Regions from separate parts of the Pseudomonas prosekii genome, predicted to be linked through region 4. Evidence: predicted binding sites of a transcription regulator. Region 4 holds the regulator's gene; each other region holds the start of a gene.

Region 1 (3,893 bases), 620 kb from region 4:
GGCCACAGGCAAACAGCCCCGGGCACTTAGCTCGGTCGATAAACGCGCACATTGGCATGCCCCTCACTGAGCAAATGGTGGGCATGCAGGCGACTCATCACGCCTTTGTCGCAATACAGCAGGTACTGGCGAGTAGGGTCCAGTTCCTTGAAACGAGCGTTCAATGCATAAAACGGCATCGTCTGTACCTCAATGCCAGCGATTTCCAGCGGCTCGTCTTCAGCGCCATCCGGGTGACGGATGTCGATGATGATCTGGCCCGCCAGTGCTTCGCTGACTTCTTCGATCTGCAAGTCCTGGCCCAATTCGTCGATCACGCGATCGATCGGCACCAGTTTGGCGTTTTCGAGCGCACGCTCGAGGATGGCCATGTCGAACTGTTGTTCTTCGTACTCCACGCGGTTGCGCTTGGCGTGGGTCTTGGGGTTCACCGAGATGACCCCGCAGTATTCGGGCATGTGCTTGGCGAAGTCGGCGGTGCCGATTTCGTTGGCCTGGTCGATGATGTCCTGCTTGTGACTGGCGATCAGCGGGCGCAAGACCAGCTTCTCGGTCACACAGTCGATCAACGACAGGTTCGGCAACGTCTGGCTCGACACCTGGGAGATCGCTTCACCGGTCACCAGCGCATCAATGTCCAGCCGATCGGCAATCTTCGACGCAGCGCGCAACATCATACGCTTCAAAACTACGCCCATATGACTGTTATCGACTTTCCCGAGAATTTCTCCCAGGACTTCCTCGAACGGCACACTGACAAATAACACGCGTTGGGAGCTGCCGTACTTCTTCCAGATGAAGTGCGCGACTTCCATGACGCCCAGTTCGTGGGCACGTCCGCCCAGATTAAAGAAGCAGAAATGGCTCATCAGACCGCGACGCATGATCTGGTAGGCGGCGACTGTCGAGTCAAAGCCGCCGGACATCAATACAAGCGTCTGTTCCAGCGCTCCCAGCGGATAACCGCCGATGCTGTTGTGCTGGCTGTGGATTACATACAACCGTTGGTCGCGAATTTCCATGCGAACTTCGATTTCCGGCTCTTTCAGGGAAATCCCGGCGGCGCCGCACTGACGACGCAGTTGGCTGCCGACGTATTTCTCGACGTCCATGGACGAAAAGGTGTGATGCCCGCCGCGCTTGCAACGCACCGAAAAAACCTTCCCCGCCAGCGCATCGCCGTAGTGCTGTTTGCACTTGGCGACGATGTCGTCGAAGTCACCCAACGGGTATTCATCGACCTGCAGGAAATGCGCGATGCCCGGCATGCAGCTAAGGCGCTCGGTCATTTCCTTCAGGGCTTTGGGCTCGCTGACGCGGGTTTCCAGTTCGAGGTTGTCCCACACGCCGTTCACCACCACAGCCGGGTCCAGATCGCGGAGCACGGCACGGATGTTCTTGGCCAACTGGCGGATGAAACGCATCCGTACCGGGCGGCTCTTGATGGTGATCTCGGGGAAGACTTTTACGATTAGTTTCATGAAAACAGCGCGCGCTGGGCCAGCCGAAAAAGGGGGGCGCGGATTATAGCGGAAATTGCTCAAGGTTTAACCAGTTAATATGCAGAAGGTTTTGCGCGCACCAAAACGGGTCATTTATCGAATAAGACGCTACATTAGGGGGCGCTTATTTGACCTTTGCGGCAAATTGCACCTCTATAAGCCTGAATTTGGCGCAAAAAACCCATGGTGGGGCACTGGCATGCAATTTGCTCCCTTGTGAGGCAGGTTGCCTTGGCAGAGTATTCGCGCCGGCATCACTCATATTTCAGGGCCATCCACTACCAAAGCCCGAAGCCACCCGGAGGACACTATGTCGAAGTCGGTTCAACTCATCAAAGATCATGACGTCAAGTGGATTGATCTGCGCTTCACGGACACCAAAGGCACTCAGCACCACGTGACCATGCCGGCTCGCGACGCGCTGGATGACGCTTTCTTCGAAGAAGGCAAAATGTTCGACGGTTCCTCCATTGCTGGCTGGAAAGGCATCGAAGCCTCCGACATGATCCTGATGCCGGACGACAGCACCGCTGTGCTCGACCCGTTCACCGAAGAGCCGACCCTGATTCTGGTCTGCGACGTGATCGAGCCGTCGACCATGCAAGGCTACGACCGCGACCCACGTGCGATCGCCAAGCGTGCCGAGGAATACCTGAAGTCGACCGGTATCGGTGACACCGTATTCGTTGGCCCGGAGCCAGAGTTCTTCATCTTCGACGAAGTGAAGTTCAAGTCCGACATCTCCGGCTCGATGTTCAAAATCTTCTCCGAACAAGGTTCGTGGATGTCCGACCAGGACGTGGAAGGCGGCAACCGCGGCCACCGTCCAGGCATCAAAGGTGGCTACTTCCCGGTTCCGCCATTCGACCACGACCACGAAATCCGTACCTCCATGTGCAACGCCATGGAAGAAATGGGCCTGGTCATCGAAGTTCACCACCACGAAGTGGCCACTGCCGGCCAGAACGAAATCGGTGTGAAGTTCAACACTCTGGTAGCCAAGGCTGACGAAGTTCAGACCCTGAAGTATTGCGTACACAACGTGGCTGACGCTTACGGCCGCACCGCGACCTTCATGCCTAAGCCTTTGTACGGCGATAACGGTTCGGGTATGCACGTGCACTTGTCCATCGCCAAAGATGGCAAGAACACCTTCGCTGGCGAAGGTTATGCCGGCCTGTCCGACACCGCTCTGTACTTCATCGGCGGCATCATCAAGCACGGTAAGGCACTGAACGGCTTCACCAACCCGTCGACCAACTCTTACAAGCGTCTGGTCCCAGGTTTCGAAGCACCGGTAATGCTGGCCTACTCGGCTCGCAACCGTTCCGCGTCGATCCGTATTCCTTACGTGTCGAGCCCGCGCGCTCGCCGTATCGAAGCACGCTTCCCGGATCCGGCAGCCAACCCGTACCTGGGCTTTGCTGCACTGTTGATGGCTGGCCTGGACGGCATCCAGAACAAGATCCACCCTGGCGATGCTGCTGACAAAAACCTGTACGACCTGCCGCCTGAAGAGGCGAAAGAGATCCCACAAGTTTGCGGCAGCCTGAAAGAAGCCCTGGAAGAGCTGGACAAGGGCCGCGCGTTCCTGACCAAGGGCGGCGTGTTCTCCGACGACTTCATCGACGCTTACATCGCTCTGAAAAGCGAAGAAGAAATCAAGGTCCGCACCTTCGTACACCCACTGGAATACGAGCTGTACTACAGCTGCTGATCCGGTAGCGCCGCTGCCCGCGGCGCGACAAAAAGAGGCCTCCTTCGGGAGGCCTTTTTTATGCCCGTGAATAATTTGAATAGGGGAGCCAGCCTCAAGATCCGCCCCTCTCCCCAAGGGGTAGAGGGGCCCGACCGAGTTGCGTGTTCTAAATACAGCGACCTGAAAGACTCAGCTGAACTCAGAATCTGAAAAACATGAAGATCGGCTCCCTTTCCCCCTCTCCCCTCTGGGGAGAGGGTTGGGGTGAGGGGTCGATCTTCAACCCGACAAAAATTCATCGCCAAATGTTAACGACTTGGGTCTATCGCCAGCCCTGACCTATGCTGCAAGCCAACGCTTTCGCTTCTGGTCGATTTTATGGGTCGTGGTTTTCTTTTGATGTTGCTGCTGATCGCCCTGCCCGCCGCAGCGCAGATCTACAAATACACTGACGCCGATGGCAACACCGCGTACAGCAACCAGCCGCCCGATGGTGTGCAGGCGCAGCCGGTCGAGTTGCCGCCGCTCAACAGTGTCGAACCCCAAGCGCCTGCCGCCCCGGCGAATCAAACCTCGACCCGCGAACAACCCGGCAACGCCTACGAGGTGCTGGAATTGACCGGGCTGCCGACCACCGAAGCGCTGCGCGCCAACAACGGCACTTTCACCGTCAGCGTGTTGATCAAACCGCG
Region 2 (3,893 bases), 990 kb from region 4:
GACCGGCACTGCGGGAATCCACAGACTCAACGAACTTCACGCCGTTGGCTAACAAAGGGCCTGACACTGCAACACAACAATCCGATTACGTAACACATTAACCACGCACGTCCCATCCGGACGGCGGGCTCCGGCCCAAGGGCACCTTCGAGGTGCCCTTTTTATTCCAAAAACATCGCCATCCTTTGTAGCAGCTGCCGAGCCCGCGAGGCTGCGTTCGGCTGCGAAGCAGTCGTGAAATCAGACACCCCGGTCTTGCAGACACACCCGCACACGCAGGGTTTACGACGGCTTCGCCGCCGAACGCAGCCTCGCAGGCTCGGCAGCTGCTACATGTACATGGACGAGGGATATCAGCGAATAGCAGCGATGGCATCGACCGATTCGCGAATCAGCGCCGGACCTTTGTAGATGAAGCCGGAGTAGATCTGCACCAGACTCGCGCCCGCAGCGATTTTCTCAGCCGCGTGCTTGCCCTCGGTAATCCCGCCCACCGCAATAATCGGCAAACGCCCGGCCAGTTCACCGGCCAAGACCTTGACCGTATTGGTGCTTTTCTCGCGAACCGGCGCACCGGACAAGCCGCCCGCCTCTTCGCCATGCTCCAGCCCTTCGACGCCAACCCGGCTCAGCGTGGTGTTGGTGGCGATCACCGCGTCCATGCCGGTTTCGATCAACGCCTGGGCCACTTGCGCGGTCTCTTCATCGGTCATGTCCGGAGCAATCTTGATCGCCAGCGGCACATGTTTGCCGTGGCGCAACGCCAGTTCGGCACGACGTTGCGCGAGGTCGGCGAGCAATTGCTTGAGCGAATCACCGAACTGCAGGCTGCGCAGGCCCGGGGTGTTCGGCGAACTGACGTTGACCGTCACGTAACTCGCATGCGCGTAGACCTTGTCGAGGCAGATCAGGTAATCCTCGACCGCACGCTCGACCGGCGTGTCGAAGTTTTTGCCGATATTGATCCCGAGCACGCCTTTGTACTTGGCTGCCGCAACGCGGGCTAGCAAGTGATCGACGCCGAGGTTGTTGAAGCCCATGCGGTTGATGATCGCCTCGGCTTGCGGCAAACGGAAAATCCGTGGTTTCGGATTGCCCGGCTGCGGACGCGGGGTGATCGTGCCGATTTCGACGAAACCAAAACCCAACTGGGCAAAACCATCGATGGCCGCGCCGTTCTTGTCCAGACCGGCCGCCAGACCCACCGGGTTGGGGAAATCAAGGCCCATGACCTTCACCGGCACGTTTGCCGGGGCCTTGCACAGCAAGCCGTTGAGGCCCAAACGCCCGCCCGCGCCGATCAGGTCCAGAGACAGATCGTGGGAGGTTTCCGGGGAAAGTTTGAACAACAGCTGACGGGCCAGGGTGTACATGGGCGGGTTTGACTCGAATGGCGGCGAAATGAGGCGGCGATTATAGCCGGGCAACGTGGTCGCAAGCGAGGCGCACAGGCAAATCAACTCACTGGCATATGCCTTGCACTCTCATTGCTATCAGCTCATGACATCAGCGCTCCTGCCAATGGCGGCAGGAGTCAAAAGACAATGGCGTCGTCACCCGGTTCTGCTCGGCAGTCATCGGGAACGGCGCTTTTTTATGCACGGTGGACACCCGATGAATCAAACCACAGCGGGCCCGCTGGCCTGGGTCAATGGCAGCGATGCCCCGGAAAAGTCCGCGATCAACGTAGGATTCATGGCCCTGAGCGACTGCGCCTCGGTGGTGGTCGCCGCCACTCAGGGCTTCGCCCAACCGTATGGCTTGACCATCAACCTCAAGCGCCAATCGTCGTGGGCCAACCTGCGCGACAAACTGGTCAGCGGCGAACTCGACGCCGCGCACAGCCTTTATGGACTGATCTACGCCGTGCATCTGGGCATCGGCGGCGTAGCGCCGACCGACATGGCGGTGCTCATGGGCCTGAACCAGAATGGCCAGAGCATCAATCTGTCCCACGGTTTGCAGGCGCTCGGGGTGACCAGTCCTGAAGCACTCGACCGGCACGTGCACCAAACTCGCGCGAAACTGACCTTCGCTCAGACTTTTCCGACAGGCACTCACGCGATGTGGCTGTATTACTGGCTCGCGAGCCAGGGCATTCATCCCTTGCACGATGTCGACAGCGTGGTGGTGCCGCCGCCACAAATGGTCGCGCACTTGCAGGCTGGGCGGATCGACGGGTTTTGCGTCGGCGAACCGTGGAGCGCCAGCGCGGTGAAACAGAACCTCGGGTTCACCATGGCAACGACCCAGACCATCTGGCCCGATCACCCGGAAAAAGTCCTCGGTTGCAGCCGCGCCTTCGTCGAGCAATACCCCAACACTGCGCGGGCACTGGTAATGGCGATTCTCGAAGCGAGCCGTTTCATCGAACAAAGCACCGAGAATCGTCGCAGCACCGCGCAGCTGTTAAGTGCCCCCGAATACCTCGACGCGCCGGTGGATTGCATCGAGCCGCGGCTGCTCGGCGATTACGCCGATGGCTTGGGCAATCGCTGGCAAGACCCGCACGCCGTGCGTTTCCATGGCGGCGGCGCGGTGAATCTGCCGTATCTGTCGGACGGCATGTGGTTCATGACCCAGTTCCGCCGCTGGGGTTTGCTGCGCGACGACCCGGATTACCTCGGCGTGGCGCGCAAGGTCCAGCAACTGGATGTGTACCGTGAGGCCGCGACGGCGCTGGGCATCGCCACGCCGGACGAGCACATGCGCAGCAGTCAGTTGAACGACGGCAAGGTCTGGGACGGTTCGGACCCGGCCGGTTACGCGCGCAGCTTCAAACTGCACGCCATGAGCGACAGCTCGCCCCTTCTCGCCAGCCGCTGACAGGAGACTGCGAATATGTTGCGAATCCTCCTGATCAACGACACCGCAAAGAAAGTCGGGCGATTGAAAGCGGCGCTGACTGAGGCTGGTTTCGAGGTGATCGACGAATCGGGCCTGACCATCGACTTGCCCGCGCGCGTCGAAACGGTGCGCCCGGACGTGATTTTGATCGATACCGAGTCACCGAGCCGCGATGTCATGGAACAAGTGGTGCTGGTCAGCCGCGATCAGCCACGACCGATTGTGATGTTTACCGACGAGCACGACCCCGACGTGATGCGCCAGGCGATCAAATCGGGCGTCAGCGCCTATATCGTCGAAGGCATTCACGCGCAGCGTTTGCAGCCAATTCTCGATGTGGCGATGGCGCGATTTGAGAGCGATCAGGCGTTGCGCGCGCAGTTGCATGCGCGGGATCAGCAACTGGCCGAACGCAAGCGCATCGAGCTGGCCAAGGGGCTGCTGATGAAAATGAAGGACTGCAACGAGGAAGCGGCCTACACGCTGATGCGCCGCCAAGCGATGAGCCGCCAGCAGAAGCTGATTCAAGTCGCGGAACAGATTATTGCGATGAGTGAGTTGCTCGGCTGAAGCCCGGTGGTGAGGGGGTTTGCCACAGGGAATCTCGACAATTACAGAAACTGGCTGTTGGCACAGTTCTCGCTAAGTAATCACCACAGGTAACCAACGGCGGTTGCCCCACCTACGACAAAGACGTCGCTCACCTCGTTCGCCCATGGCGGATTCGGTGGCGGCGTTTTTTTGTTTTGGCCCCGAATGACGGGGCCGGTGGTGCGGCCGTGGCGGCGCCCCACCTGCAAGCTCATGACTCCTTCTCGAGACTCCCTACAGCTGAGGTGCGCGATGAATTCAAGCTTCTGGAAATCCGGCCATACCCCGACTTTGTTCGCGGCATTCCTCTATTTCGACCTGAGTTTCATGGTCTGGTACCTGCTCGGGCCGCTGGCGGTGCAAATCGCTACCGACCTGCAATTGACTACCCAGCAACGCGGCATGGTCGTCGCTACGCCGATCCTCGCCGGCGCCGTGCTGCGCTTCGCCATGGG
Region 3 (3,893 bases), 710 kb from region 4:
GGGTAGTCGATAAAACCTTGCGCATCGGGCTCGCGGGCCACGTATTGCGTCTGCTTCATGCTGTTCTCCTGCTAGGGGAATTCGTTTTTGTTATGTCCAGCGATGGCTTTAGAGATACCCGAAGGCGTGCCGGGATGCAGCAGCAGCTCAGCGTCGCGCGTAGGAATAATCCGAGGATTTCGTAAAGTTTTCGTTACGATTTGGCGGGTGGTGCGCAGATATTGAGTTTTTACGGTTTGAAAAGGCCTGTGGGTGTCACATAATCTTGACGATTAACTGAGCGGCTCGGCAGAAATGTGCGCCGAAATGCGCTGCAAAACCCTTGTGGGAGCGAGCTTGCTCGCGATTACGGTGGGTCAGACAACCTTACATTGAATGACCCGCCGCCATCGCGAGCAAGCTCGCTCCCACAGGAATAGGTGTTCGGCATCTACTTTACTCACCGCTTTTTCGGGCCTTTTTTATGCGTATCAAAGTCCACTGCCAGAACCGCATCGGCATCCTGCGCGACATTCTCAATCTGCTGGTGGAATACGGCATCAACGTCGCGCGCGGCGAGGTCGGCGGTGAGCACGGCAACGCGATCTACCTGCATTGCCCCAACCTGATCAACATCCAATTCCAGGCGCTAAGAGCAAAGTTCGAAGCGATTGCCGGGGTCTTCGGCGTCAAGCGTGTAGGCCTGATGCCCAGCGAGCGCCGGCACATGGAGCTCAATGCGTTGCTCGGTGCGCTGGAGTTTCCGGTGTTGTCGATCGACATGGGCGGCTCGATCGTCGCGGCCAACCGCGCGGCGGCGCAGTTGCTTGGCGTGCGCGTTGACGAGGTGCCGGGGATTCCGTTGTCGCGTTACGCCGAGGATTTTGATCTGCCGGAACTGGTGCGCGCCAACAAGTCGCGGATCAACGGCCTGCGCGTGAAAGTGAAGGGCGACGTGTTTCTCGCCGACATCGCGCCGCTGCAATCGGAGCACGACGACAGCGAAGCGATGGCTGGCGCGGTGTTGACGTTGCACCGCGCCGACCGCGTCGGCGAGCGCATTTACAACGTGCGCAAGCAAGAGTTGCGCGGCTTCGACAGCATCTTCCAGAGCTCCAAAGTCATGGCCGCCGTGGTGCGCGAGGCCCGGCGCATGGCGCCGCTGGATGCGCCGCTATTAATAGAGGGCGAAACCGGCACCGGCAAAGAGCTGTTGGCGCGCGCTTGCCACCTCGCCAGTCCGCGCGGGCAATCGCCGTTGATGGCGCTCAATTGCGCGGGGCTGCCGGAATCCATGGCCGAGACTGAATTGTTCGGTTATGGCCCCGGCGCGTTCGAAGGCGCGCGCGCGGAGGGCAAGCTCGGGCTGCTGGAATTGACCGCGGGCGGAACGCTGTTTCTCGATGGCGTCGGCGAAATGAGCCCGCGCCTGCAGGTGAAATTGCTGCGCTTCTTGCAGGACGGCTGCTTCCGGCGTGTCGGCAGTGATGAAGAGGTGTACCTCGACGTGCGGGTGATTTGCGCGACGCAAGTGGACCTTTCCGAATTGTGCGCGCGCGGCGAGTTTCGTCAGGATCTGTATCACCGCTTGAATGTGCTGTCGCTGCACATCCCGCCGCTGCGCGAATGCCTCGACGGTTTGACGCCGCTGGTCGAGCACTTCCTCGATCAGGCCAGTCGGCAGATTGGTTGTCCGCTGCCAAAGCTGGCGCCGGCGGCGATGGAACGGCTGAGTCATTACCATTGGCCGGGCAACGTGCGGCAATTGGAGAACGTGCTGTTCCAGGCGGTTTCGCTGTGCGAGGGCGGGACGGTGAAAGCCGAGCACATTCGTTTGCCGGATTACGGCGTGCGTCAGCCGCTTGGCGATTTCTCGCTGGAAGGCGGGCTCGACACGATTGTCGGGCGTTTCGAGAAAGCTGTGCTGGAACGTTTGTATTCCGAACACCCGAGCAGTCGGCAATTGGGCAAGCGCTTGGGCGTTTCGCACACCACCATTGCCAACAAACTGCGTGAGCATCAAGTCGGCAAAGAACCCGGCTGATTGGCGCGTGTGGCGAGGGGGCTTGCCCCTGTCGGGATGCGCAGCAGCCCCCTGCAACCTTCCAGACTCACCGCGTCGCCCGCAATTGCGACTGCTGCGCAGCCGAACGGGGGCAAGCCCCCTCGCCACGGGTTTTTGCGTTGGCCTGGAGGTCGACGCTTGCCGTTAGCGGCATAACACCGCCGGTTTTTCGTCTCCGATACATTTCCCCAATCCCCGCAAAACCCCGCAAGTCCTTTGTTTGCCGGGCTTCGCGCCGTCAAAAGAAAGTTGGTCTGCAAATTGCTTAAGGCTCAGCAGTACAGCAGTGGACGGCAAACGTCCGGCATGCAGAGGATAGAGCGTGGACAAGTACCTTTATGTGGCAATGACCGGCGCCAGCCAGAATGCACTGGCGCAGAAGGCTCATGCGAACAACCTGGCGAACATCTCCACCAACGGTTTTCAGAAGGACCTCGAGCAGGCCCGTTCGATGCCGGTGTTTGGTGACAGCTTTCCGGCGCGCGCCTATGCCATGACCGAACGCCCGGCCACCGACTTTTCCGCTGGCACGCTGGTGGAAACCGGCCGTGACCTCGACGTTGCCGTGAGCGGCAATGGCTGGATCGCCGTGCAAACCCCCGGTGGCGGCGAAAGCTACGTGCGCACCGGCAGCCTCAACATTGACGCCCTCGGCGTTTTGCGCGCCGGCAACGGCATGCCGGTGATGGGCAATGGCGGGCCGATTGCCGTGCCGCCCGAGCAGAAAATCGAAGTGGGCGAGGACGGCACCATCAGCATTCGTTCGATGGGCGAAGGTCCGCGCGTGATGGCCGAAATCGACCGGATCAAACTGGTCAACCCGGACCTGAAGAACATGACCAAGGGCCTCGACGGTTCGATCCACACCAAGGACGGCCAGCCGGCGCCAGCCGAAGCCGGCGTGAAACTGGTGTCCGGGTTCCTTGAGTCGAGCAACGTCAACGCCGTCGAGGAAATGACCTCGGTGTTGGCTTTGTCCAAGCAATTCGAGCTGCACATCAAGATGATGAACACCGCCAAAGAAGATGACCAAGCCATGGCTCGGGTCTTGCAGATCACCTAATTATCAGAACGTCGCGCCGTAAAACAGGCGCACGAGGAGAATCGAATGCTTCCGGCTCTATGGGTTGCCAAAACAGGTCTGTCCGCCCAGGACACTAACCTGACGACCATTTCCAACAACCTGGCGAACGTATCGACCACGGGTTTCAAACGTGATCGCGCCGAGTTCCAGGACTTGCTGTACCAGATCAAACGCCAGCCAGGCGCCCAGTCCACCCAAGACAGCGAACTGCCGTCGGGCCTGCAAGTGGGTACCGGTGTGCGCATCGTCGGCACGCAGAAAAACTTCACCGCCGGCAGCCTGCAAACCACCGAAAACCCGCTGGACATGGCAGTCGACGGTCGCGGTTTCTTCCAGATCCTGCAACCGGACGGCACTACGTCCTACACCCGTGACGGCACTTTCCACCTCGACTCCAACGGTCAAGTGGTGAACGCCAGCGGTTTTGCCCTGGAGCCGGCGATTGTCATCCCCAACAACGCCCAGACCTTCACGGTCGGTCGTGACGGCACCGTGTCCATCACCATTGCCGGCAACGCTGCCTCGCAAGTGATCGGCAACCTGCAAACCGCCGACTTCATCAACCCGGCCGGTCTGCAGGCAGTGGGCAACAACCTGTTCCTGGAAACCGCTGCCAGCGGCGCGCCGCAAGTCGGCACTCCGGGCCTCAACGGGTTCGGCACGACGCTGCAGAACACCCTGGAAACGTCCAACGTCAGCACCGTTGAAGAGATGGTCAACATGATCACCACTCAGCGCGCTTACGAGATGAACTCCAAGGTGATC
Region 4 (3,893 bases):
CGAGCAGTTTGGTCTCGTCAGCTATCGCCTCGGCCAGCGAGCGATTGGCATTGCTCAGCGGGTGGCGGCGACGAGTTTCGGAGAAACGCTTGAGCAGGGTTTCTTCGTCGGCGTCCAGATACAGCACGTCGCACTGGATATGCCGACTGCGGACTTCTTCGAGCAGTTCGGGGAATCGCGACAAATGGCTCGGCAGGTTGCGCGCGTCGATGGACACCGCGACCAGCGGTTGCGCGAGTTCGGTATGAATCAACGCGCGTTCAGCCAATTCCGGCAGCAACCCGGCAGGCAGGTTGTCGATGCAATAGAAGCCGCTGTCCTCAAGGACATTGAGCGCGGTACTTTTACCTGAGCCGGAGCGGCCGCTGACAATGATCAAGCGCATGATTAGTGACCGTTCTGCTCGTCCAGGACGACCTGATACAAGGCTTCGTTGCTCGGAGCACTGCGCAGTTTTTCGCGGACTTCCTTGCGGTCGAGCATGCTGGCGATCTGGCGCAGCAGCTCCAGGTGCGCATCGGTGGCAGCCTGCGGGACCAGCAATACAAACAGCAGGTCAACCGGGGCGCCGTCAATGGCGTCGAAATCGATGGGCGCATCAAGGTGCATCAGCGCACTGATAGGGGACGTGCAGCCCTTCAGGCGGCAATGAGGAATCGCGATGCCGTTGCCAAAACCGGTAGAACCGAGTTTTTCACGGGCAATCAATGCCTCGAAGACAACTTGCATCTCCAGATCCGGGACTTCCCGGGCGATCAGGTTGGCAATTTGTTCGAGGGCTTTCTTTTTACTGCCGCCCGGCACGTTCACGAGGGAACGGCCGGGGGTCAGGATACTTTCAAGTCGGATCATAGGTTGGGAGTGTTAACGACCGGTTGCGCCCTGGAGGAGGCTTTGGGTCTTTTCCTTATGCTTTTTGAGTTGGCGATCCAGCTTGTCGGTCAGCAGGTCAATGGCGGCATACATATCGGTATGTTCAGCATTAGCGACTACTTCTCCGCCGGGAATATGCAGCGTGGCTTCGATTTTCTGCTTGAGCTTCTCGACGCACATCGTGACTTGCACGTTGGTGATCTTGTCGAAATGCCTCTCTAATCGTTCGAGTTTCTCGTTGATGTAGATGCGCAGAGGTTCGGTCACTTCCAGTTGGTGTCCACTGATGTTGACTTGCATACAGCTTCTCCTTCGTTGCCAGTGCATAAAGCGGCAGGCTGAATAGCCTGCCACTGGAACGCTGTAACGTGGCTTACATCAACCGCTTGCGTTCGCTCGAAGGCGCGATTCCCAAGGATTCGCGGTACTTGGCGACGGTGCGGCGAGCCACCTGAATGCCTTGTGCCTCCAGTAAACCAGCGATCTTGCTGTCACTCAACGGCTTTTTCTGATTTTCCGCGGCAACCAGTTTTTTGATGATCGCGCGGATCGCCGTGGACGAGCATTCGCCGCCTTCGGAGGTGCTGACGTGGCTGGAGAAAAAGTATTTCAGCTCATATATGCCCCGTGGGGTATGCATGAACTTCTGCGTGGTCACCCGCGAAATCGTTGACTCGTGCATGCCCACCGCCTCGGCGATGTCGTGCAGTACCAGCGGTTTCATCGCTTCGTCGCCGTATTCCAGAAAACCGCGCTGATGCTCGACGATCTGCGTGGCAACTTTCATCAGGGTTTCGTTGCGGCTTTGCAGGCTCTTGATGAACCAGCGCGCTTCCTGCAACTGATTGCGCATGAAAGTGTTGTCGGCGCTGGTGTCGGCGCGGCGGACAAACCCGGCGTACTGGGCGTTGACCCGCAGGCGTGGCACCGATTCCTGGTTCAGCTCCACCAGCCAGCGCTCGTTGTCCTTGCGCACGATCACGTCGGGAACCACGTATTCGGCTTCGCTGGACTCGATCTGCGAGCCCGGACGCGGATTCAGGCTCTGCACCAGTTCGATGACTTGGCGCAGTTCGTCTTCCTTGAGCTTCATGCGGCGCATCAACTGGCTGTAATCGCGGCTGCCGAGCAAGTCGATGTAATCGCTGACCAGACGCTTGGCCTCGGCCAGCCAAGGCGTCTTGGCCGGGAGTTGGCGCAATTGCAGCAGCAGGCATTCGCTCAGGTTGCGAGCGCCGATGCCGGCCGGTTCGAATTGCTGGATACGGTGCAGAACGGCTTCGATCTCGTCGAGCTCGATGTCCAGTTCCGGATCGAAGGCTTCGAGGATTTCATCGAGGGTTTCGTCGAGGTAACCCTGATTGTTGATGCAATCGATCAGAGTCACGGCGATCAGCCGATCGGTGTCGGACATCGGCGCCAGATTGAGTTGCCAGAGCAGATGGCTTTGCAGGCTTTCGCCGGCCGATGTGCGGGTAGTGAAATCCCACTCGTCGTCATCGTTGCTCGGCAGGCTGCTGGCGCTGGTCTGGTAGACGTCTTCCCACGCCGTGTCGACGGGCAGCTCGTTGGGAATGCGCTCGTTCCAGTCGCCTTCCTCAAGGTTGTCCACGGTTGGCGCGGTTTCCTGATAGGACGGTTCCGAAACATCGGCGTTGGGGAGTTGTTCGGCTTTGTCGGCCAAGGGGTCGGCGTTATCGAAGTCGTCGCCTTCTTCCTGGCGTTCGAGCATCGGATTGGACTCCAGGGCCTCCTGGATTTCCTGTTGCAGGTCCAGGGTCGACAATTGGAGCAGGCGGATGGCCTGTTGCAGCTGAGGTGTCATCGTCAGCTGCTGGCCCATTCTCAAGACTAGCGATGGTTTCATGGCAGGGGCTAAACACCTTATTCGCCGGCGCACATGCGCCATCCACTACAGGGCGCCGGAGCGCCAAACTTAAGCAAATTATATGCCCGAAACCGCAGTCCTTGCCTAGAGCGCTGTAACAATAAAAAACGATTGAGCTTTTATTGCGACCAGCGCCCGGACAATCCGCCAGACACCTCAGCGCTTACAGGCGGAACTCGTGGCCCAGATACACTTCCTTGACCAGTTCGTTGGCCAGGATGGTAGCGGAGTCACCTTCGGCGATCAGTTGGCCATCGTTGACGATGTAGGCGGTTTCACAGATATCCAGGGTTTCACGAACGTTGTGGTCCGTGATCAGCACGCCAATGCCTTTGGCCTTGAGGTGGTGGATGATCTGCTTGATGTCGCCGACCGAAATCGGGTCCACGCCGGCGAAAGGTTCGTCGAGCAAGATGAATTTCGGGTTGGTCGCCAGTGCACGAGCGATTTCCACTCGGCGGCGTTCACCACCGGACAGGCTCATGCCGAGGTTGTCGCGGATGTGGTGGATGTGGAATTCCTGCAGCAGGCTTTCCAGTTCCTTGCGGCGACCGGCCTTGTCGAGCTCCTTGCGGGTTTCGAGAATGGCCATGATGTTGTCGGCGACTGACAGTTTGCGGAAGATCGATGCTTCCTGCGGAAGATAGCCGATACCGGCCTTTGCACGACCGTGCATTGGCTGGTGGCTGACGTCCAGATCGTCGATCAGTACGCGACCCTGATCGGCCTGCACCAGCCCAACGATCATGTAGAAGCACGTGGTCTTGCCGGCACCGTTCGGGCCGAGCAGGCCGACGATCTGGCCGCTGTCGATCGACAGGCTGACGTCACGCACAACCTGGCGGCTCTTGTAGCTCTTGGCCAGATGCTGAGCTTTCAGAGTTGCCATCAGTTGGCCTTTTGCCCGTCAGTTTTCTTTTTCGGCTGGATCATCATGTCGATGCGCGGCTGAGGAGTGCTCAGCTTGGTGCCTTTGGCACGACCGGCGCTCGCCAGTTTTTTCACCGTGTCATAGACGATTTTCTCGCCCTGAGTGACGTTGTTGTCCTTGTCGATGACTTTCGCGCGATCGGTCAGTACTACCCGATTTGCCTGCGCGTAGTAATCGATGGTGACGCCGTAGCCCTGCACT

What was found. Region 4 encodes sigma-54, which starts transcription at its own class of promoters, with help from an activator protein. Its sites were predicted from a motif close to ANTGGCATNNANNTTGCTNT; they were not measured.
Region 1: glnA (glutamate--ammonia ligase) is a predicted target of sigma-54. The motif match lies at 1,696-1,715, and genes of this name have one in related genera.
Region 2: BLU01_RS03555 (CmpA/NrtA family ABC transporter substrate-binding protein) is a predicted target of sigma-54. The motif match lies at 1,464-1,483, and genes of this name have one in related genera.
Region 3: BLU01_RS04895 (flagellar basal body rod protein FlgF) is a predicted target of sigma-54. The motif match lies at 2,293-2,312, and genes of this name have one in related genera.

The regions. Positions count from the first base shown of each region.
Region 1 is NZ_LT629762.1:2,391,214-2,395,106, forward strand. It holds gene thiI (tRNA uracil 4-sulfurtransferase ThiI) at 27-1,481, opposite strand; gene glnA (glutamate--ammonia ligase) at 1,813-3,219, shown strand; gene BLU01_RS10850 (DUF4124 domain-containing protein) at 3,580-3,893, shown strand, end outside.
Region 2 is NZ_LT629762.1:781,260-785,152, forward strand. It holds gene rmf (ribosome modulation factor) at 1-52, shown strand, start outside; gene BLU01_RS03550 (quinone-dependent dihydroorotate dehydrogenase) at 354-1,373, opposite strand; gene BLU01_RS03555 (CmpA/NrtA family ABC transporter substrate-binding protein) at 1,615-2,826, shown strand; gene BLU01_RS03560 (ANTAR domain-containing response regulator) at 2,842-3,417, shown strand; gene BLU01_RS03565 (nitrate/nitrite transporter) at 3,691-3,893, shown strand, end outside.
Region 3 is NZ_LT629762.1:1,064,408-1,068,300, reverse strand. It holds gene phhA (phenylalanine 4-monooxygenase) at 1-59, opposite strand, end outside; gene BLU01_RS04900 (sigma-54-dependent transcriptional regulator) at 464-2,023, shown strand; gene BLU01_RS04895 (flagellar basal body rod protein FlgF) at 2,367-3,107, shown strand; gene flgG (flagellar basal-body rod protein FlgG) at 3,153-3,893, shown strand, end outside.
Region 4 is NZ_LT629762.1:1,769,743-1,773,635, reverse strand. It holds gene rapZ (RNase adapter RapZ) at 1-385, opposite strand, end outside; gene ptsN (PTS IIA-like nitrogen regulatory protein PtsN) at 388-852, opposite strand; gene hpf (ribosome hibernation-promoting factor, HPF/YfiA family) at 865-1,173, opposite strand; gene BLU01_RS08265 (RNA polymerase factor sigma-54) at 1,247-2,740, opposite strand; gene lptB (LPS export ABC transporter ATP-binding protein) at 2,925-3,650, opposite strand; gene lptA (lipopolysaccharide transport periplasmic protein LptA) at 3,650-3,893, opposite strand, start outside.